2 linked regions of the Roseimicrobium gellanilyticum genome follow. The protein of the gene in region 1 interacts with the protein of each later gene in a pairwise test. Links are inferred from orthologs where the notes say so. Each region holds a gene or a part of one and is shown on either strand. Other genes may lie near its edges.

What was found.
Region 2: the proteins of ftsA (region 1) and DES53_RS07260 interact in binary tests that used the Escherichia coli proteins (3 or more experiments, as listed by UniProt). The link is inferred for Roseimicrobium gellanilyticum from one-to-one orthologs.

The regions. Positions count from the first base shown.
Region 1 is NZ_QNRR01000008.1:175,504-178,734, reverse strand. Bases 293-3,206 are described here. They hold ftsA (cell division protein FtsA), read right to left. Parts: upstream 2,402-3,206; coding sequence 1,184-2,401; downstream 293-1,183. Other genes in these bases: DES53_RS21100 (cell division protein FtsQ/DivIB), read right to left, coding at 2,435-3,206; DES53_RS33895 (cell division protein FtsZ), read right to left, coding at 293-1,033. Also shown: more of DES53_RS33895, read right to left, coding at 1-292; more of DES53_RS21100, read right to left, coding at 3,207-3,231. UniProt on the Escherichia coli protein: Essential cell division protein that assists in the assembly of the Z ring. May serve as the principal membrane anchor for the Z ring.
Region 2 is NZ_QNRR01000002.1:479,886-483,160, reverse strand. The notes cover bases 186-3,143. They hold DES53_RS07260 (rod shape-determining protein), read right to left. Parts: upstream 2,203-3,143; coding sequence 1,168-2,202; downstream 186-1,167. Other genes in these bases: DES53_RS07255 (RNA polymerase sigma factor), read left to right, coding at 2,733-3,143; mreC (rod shape-determining protein MreC), read right to left, coding at 257-1,081; DES53_RS07270 (hypothetical protein), read right to left, coding at 186-260. In the rest of the region: more of DES53_RS07270, read right to left, coding at 1-185; more of DES53_RS07255, read left to right, coding at 3,144-3,275. UniProt on the Escherichia coli protein: Forms membrane-associated dynamic filaments that are essential for cell shape determination. Acts by regulating cell wall synthesis and cell elongation, and thus cell shape.

The sequences.
Region 1 (3,231 bases):
GGCTCGTGATGCGCGGCTCCACCACTGCATCCGCCGAGGGCTCCAAGGACATCTGCTGCGCGGTGAGCGAGCTGATGAGGGTGACCGTCATCATGTCTCCCAGCTTCGCATCCACGGCGAGGCCGAACATGATCTGCGTTTCCTCCGGCACATACTTGCCGAGCTGCTTCATGAGCGCTTCCACTTCGGCAAGCGTCAGGCTCTCACCACCGGCAATGTGCACCAGCAGGTTGCGGGCGTTCTGCAGAAGCTGGCCCTGGTTCACCAGCGGGCTCTTGAGTGCGCGCTTGAGGGATTCCTGCACCCGGTTGGTGCCGCGGGCTTCGCCGAAGCCGAAGAGGCAGCGCGCGTTCGGGCTGCGCAGGGCGGTCATGAGGTCGGCAAGACCCATGCGCACCACGCCGGGCTGCGTGACCATCGTGGAGATGGCCCGCACACTGTGACCGATGAGCTGATCCGCCTGGCTGAACGCCTTCTGGATGCCTTCCTTGGGCAGCACCAGCTCGCCCATGCGGTTGTTTTCGAAAAGGATGACTGCGTCAGCGCTGCCCTGCAGTTCCTCCAGTGCCATCTCCGCCTGCGTGAGGCGGCGGCGGCCTTCAAATGAGAAGGGCATGGTGGCGAACACAAACACCATGGCACCCAAATCCCGTGCAATCTGCGCAACCACCGGAGCTGCACCCGAGCCCGTACCCCCACCCAGGCCGGCGCAGATGAAAACCATGTCATGCCCCTGCAGGGCCAGGCGAATCTGGTCGGAAGACGCGTCCGCAGCCTCGCGGCCCAGCTCGGGGTCACCGCCGCAGCCAATACCGCGCATCATCTCCGCGCCAAGCTGAATCTTCAGCGGCGCCATGGCATGGCCGAGCACCCGCACATCCGTGTGCATGGAAACGAGGCTCACTTCCATGAGGCGATCCAGACAGATGCGGTCCAGCACATTCAGACCGCCACCGCCGATGCCCACGACGCAGATCTTGAGTGATGATGTCGCCGAGGGTTCGCGATCCTGGTTGCGTTGGAATTCTACCATAAGCCTGGTTGGTTGAGGGTGTGCGGTTGGTTGCTGGCTAAGGGTGTGTAACTCAAAAACGGGCAAAGCACCAGAGTGAATCTGGGGCCGGTCAAAGTTTGGCTGTCGCGTCGTTCAACTTCCGGGCAGAGTGCAGCGCTCAGGGGCGGGCTACATGGTCCAGGAGCTGAACATTTCGACCATGCGCCGGCCAAGCTTGGCGAAGGGCGACAGCCAGGGTTTTTCAGAATCCATCAACTGGGCGTAACGGATGAGGCCAATCGGGCCCGAGTAGCAGGGATTTTCATAGGTGGCGGTGGCGCCACCCTGCGGGGAAGACCCCGTGCGGGTCACGCGCACCCCGAAGACATCACGCGCCACCACATCGATGCCGCGCATGAGGCTGACGCCCCCGGTCAGGAAGACGCCCGCGCCAAGCTTCGGCAGGTGCTCTTCCACCCGCTCACGCACACGCTCGAGGATCTCGCGCGTGCGGAGGTGAATCACTTCATTCAGCATGGCACGCTCGATCTCGCCCACGTACATGCCGTTCTCATCGTCCACCTTCAGCATTTCGCTGGGGTCCACGCCCTCAAAAATGGCCGAGCCCTCCTCCACCTTCAGGCGCTCGCAGCGCGCGTGAGGGATCTGGAAGCACATGGAGATGTCATTCGTGATGTGGTCCCCGCCGAGCGGCACACAACCGGAGGCGGTGAGCATGCCATCCACGTAGAGCACGTAGTCCGCCGTACCGCCGCCGAAGTCGATGAGCAGCGCCCCGCCCTGCTTCGCGTCCTTGTTCAGGGCGACCTGAGAAGCTGCGAGCGGCAGGAAGACCACGTCCTCCACCTCCAGCGGAATCTGCCGCACGAGGCGGATGGAATTCTGCACACGGCTGCGCACGCCGTGGATGATGTGGAACTCCGCCTCCACGCGTTCTGCGGGGCGGCCAATCAGCGAGCGCACCTGCTCCTGCCCATCCACACCGTACTTGCGTGCAATGCGGTGGAGGAAGACGTGGTTCTGCGGGATGTCGACATTGCACGCGATCTCGCGCACGTCTTCGAGGTCATCCTCAGTGATGGTGCTCTGGTCAGACGGCAGGCGGTACACACCACCGTTGTTCAGGCTTTCAATGTGCGCTCCGGAAACTCCGAGGAACACATTGCGGATCATCACGTCACTGCGATCCTCAGCACGGAGCAGCGCGTCATTGAGGCACGTCTGCGCAATGTCGAAGTCCACGATCTCCCCCTTGCGGATGCCACGCGAGGGAGCCTGGCCCACGCCGAGGATCTTGATCGCGCCGTCCTTCTTCACCTCGCCGACCACGACACAGATCTTCGACGTGCCAATCTCAAGTCCTGCATAGATGTTGCTACGAGCCATGGGATACGGGTGTTGGGTTGCGATGTGAAAATGTCAGTTGTTGCGGGCGAGCTGGCGGCGAACCGTCGGGCGACGTGGAGTCGTGGCAGGCGCCGGCTCAGGCACCGGCACCGCCATGACGGGAGTTCCACGGAGAGTGAGAGGCACATTGTCTGCGACGAGGAGGTCCACGGTGGCGAGCTCCCACTTGCGCTGGGCAGCTTCATTCACCACGCGCTCCAGACGTCGGATCTGCGGCTCAAATGCATCAGCCGGGAAGATCACGGTGAAAAGGGCATCGTACTGCGCCGAGAGCGAGTAGCCGCGTGAGGCATCCACGCGGCGGATGCGCATGGAGTGGGCCAGCGCGCTTTCCTCATGCGCCTTCAGCAATTGCAGGGCCTGCAGCACTTCAGGTGCCTCAATGACGTGTCCGGGCTTCAGCCGCTGCATCTTCGCCACGCGGATGACCGGCAGCTTGCGACGGGACTCGGTCACTTCATCACTGGGCAGCACCACACCGGCATCATCGAGCAGGCAGCCATAGCCAGCCACCTTCGCCTCCAGACGCTGCTCCGGGCACTCCAGCCACGCCACGGGACGGCGCTGCTCCACCTCCAGGAACACGAGTCCCGGATAGCCGCGCGTCACCTTCGCATGGCGCACCTGGGGCAGGGCCTCCAGCTTCTCACGCACCTGCACGAGGCCGATGTCCAGCATGTTCATGCCAGTCTCCAGTTCACTGGCAGTAATCAACTGCGAAGGAGAAAGCTCCCCTTCCGTCATCACCGAGATGTGCTGGAGCTGGAAGCGCGAGTTGTTCGTGAAAGCCTCACGCACCACAATGCGGC
Region 2 (3,275 bases), on another replicon or contig:
TCAGCCACGAGCTCGGTGGCCTCAAGCGCAGGCACCTTCTCCGGACGATACGGAAGGTGCCGTGCGTCCCACGCCAAACCCGTGAAGAAAGCGAGGACCAGCATCACGGGAAACGTGACGCTCAGGGACGCGGAAAGGAAGAAGACCGGCGGGAGCAATACCCGCGCATACTGCGCGAAGGCGATGGCGGGGATGAACTCCTGAAACCCAAACGTGAGGGCCAGCAGCGCGCACACCAGAAGATTGTAGACGAAGGTCATGGTGTATCGGCAGCTTCCTTGTGCACCACGAACACATCCTGGAGCAGTGAGAAATCCACAGCGGATTCTACCACGGCCTCCCCGGAAATGTCACGAATCTCAAACGCCTTCACTTTGCCCAGGAGGATGTTATCCGGGAATACCCCGCCTTCACCGGTGGAATAAACGGCAGCGCCGGGGGTGATCTTCAGGGTGCGGTCCAGGAACTTCAGCCTCAAGTCCGGCCGGGTCTCGAAGCCTCCCCGCTCACCCATGAGGATGCCTCTGGCCTGCATGCCCTCGATACGGGCCGCCACGCGGCACTCCTCGTCTGTAAGCAGAATGACTTCCGCCGTGTGCGCAGCGACCTTGCCCGTCTTCCCCACCATGCCAATCTGGCCTACATAGGTGATGACGGCACTGTCGGTGCCCACGCCGTCCATTGCGCCCTTGTCGATGATGACCGTATTCCACCAGTTCGAGGACGAGCGGCGCAGCACGCGGGCGGCGGTGAGCTTCATGTCGATCTGCTGACGATACTCCAGCATGCCGCGGAATTTGTTGTTCTCCGAGAGCACCTCCTCGTATTTCCGGGCGGTGATGCTGAGTTTGTCCACCTCCTGTTGGAGGCGGCGGTTCTCGTCTTCGAGGGCGGCTACATCCCGGGGGCTGGCGGTCACCTGCTGCACCTGCTGCTCCACCTGGGCGCCACCCCGGATGAAAGGAGACAGCACCCCCATGACCCACGTCTGAATGGCACGGGTCTGCGGCGTCTTCAGGGTAAACACAGCCACCACTGCCGTCAGAAACAGCAGAAGGGCTGCCACATTGAGTTTATTCATGGATGCAAGGCTCCGGCTCAGGATTCACCCGGCGTTCCCCACGGGGAGTGTTCCGGCAATCTGGCTTCACCTGCCAGGTGGACACCTCAGGCTTCCGAGGTGCTCACCTTGCGCAGAAATTCGATCTCGCTGAGCACGCGGCCCGCGCCCTCCGCCACGGCACTGAGCGGATCTTCCGCCACATGCACCGGCAGCGCCGTCTCTTCCTGCAGCAGCTTGTCCAGTCCGCGCAGAAGTGCTCCGCCACCTGCGAGCATGATGCCGCGGTCCACGAGGTCCGCGGAGAGTTCCGGGGGGCAGCGCTCCAGGGTGGTGCGCACCGCGTCGATGATCGTGTTCAGAGGCTCCAGCATCGCCTCACGCACCTCCTGGCTGGTGATGGTGATGGTCTTGGGAAGGCCTGCCACCATGTCGCGGCCCTTGACTTCCATCGTGGTTTCCTTGCCCAGCGGGTAGGCGGAACCAATGCGCAGCTTGATTTCTTCAGCCGTGCGCTCGCCAATCATCAGATTGTACGCGCGCTTCATGTAGTTGATGATGGCCTCGTCGAGCTCGTCGCCAGCAACGCGCACGCTGCGGCTGTACACGATGCCGCTGAGCGAGATGATGGCCACCTCCGTGGTGCCACCACCAATGTCCACAATCATATTGCCCGCGGCTTCCTGCACCGGCAGGCCCACGCCGATGGCCGCGGCCATGGGCTCTTCAATGAGGTACACTTCGCGGGCGCCAGCCTGCTCCGCGCTCTCCTTCACGGCGCGCTTCTCCACCTCCGTGATGCCGGAGGGGACAGCCACAACGACACGCGGCTTTGCGAAGGTGCGACGGTTGTGCACCTTGCGAATGAAGTGACGAAGCATCGCCTCGGTCACCTTGAAGTCTGCAATCACGCCATCCTTCAAAGGACGGATGGCCACAATGTTGCCGGGCGTACGGCCCAGCATGCGCTTGGCATCGTCTCCTACGGCCACCACCTCATTGGTGCCGGCCTTTACTGCCACTACAGAGGGCTCACGGAGGACGATGCCATTATCTTTGACGTAAACGAGAGTATTCGCAGTACCGAGGTCAATGCCGATATCATTGGCGGCAAATCCAAACAGGCGTCCAAAAAAAGACATGGGGTTCGTGAAATTGGTAGGTGTTGAGAAAAGTGATCGGGATCAGGGAAAGGGACACCGGGTTTTGAGCGTTCGTGGAAAATGCCAGTTTCTAGAACTGGAGTCCCTGAATGCAGCGGCAACCGGCTGGCCGCCAGTAAAAAACCCCCTAATATTTCGTCAAGGGAAACCTTCGCGGCATTCTCATCTAGAGGCCTCTCGAACCGATGGCACGATTCATGCTACCCCAACCGCCTCAAAGTGAACCGTGTACAGCAAGAATCGCGCCATCTGCACGTGACATTCTTACGAAGAAGCACTAATTCGCCTAGGAACCAGTTTCCCCGCCTCCACCTCATACACCAAGGCGTCCAGACCAGACTCTCCAGGCGTCATTCATGAGCAGCAGCGGCGGCTCTCCCTGCCCTCTCCTGCCACATCGCGCAGCTCAAGGTGAGCGAATCCCAGTCCTACGGTGCCCAATGAATCGGACACCCGTAATTTTTTTGCATAAAGTACACCTGGCCGGTGACTACTGAGAAACTCCCTGCATGAGCAACGACTCCCCGTCCCCAGAATTGCCCTGCCCTTCCGAGCCTGGCGTATTCCGTGACCTCGTCAGGGAACACGAAGCGATGGTTCACGCCACCGCAAGACGCGTGACGCGGAATTCAGCTTTGGCCGAAGACGTGGCACAAGAAACCTTCCTCGCCCTAGCACACAAGCCTCAAGGTGCCTTGGGATCGGTGCGGGCTTGGTTACGCAGCGTCGCCGGGCGGAAGGCTCTCAATGCCGTACGCTCGGAATCACGCCGTCGTCGTGTAGAAGAAGCTGCAGTTTTGGCATTGGACTCTTCAGAACAGCCTCAGTCGCCGGACATCGAGCCACTCATTCGGCAAACCTTGGAGGAACTCCCACCGCATTTGAAGGGGCCGCTCGTAGAGCACTACCTCGAAGGTCAGAGTCAGCAACTCATGGCATCTCGCAAGGCGGTCAGCCAATCGACCATCTCGCGCCAGATTGCCGCCGGCATGGGGGAACTGAAACGCCGTCTCCGCGCCAAGGGCATCCTTTGCGGCGCCGGACTCACGGCG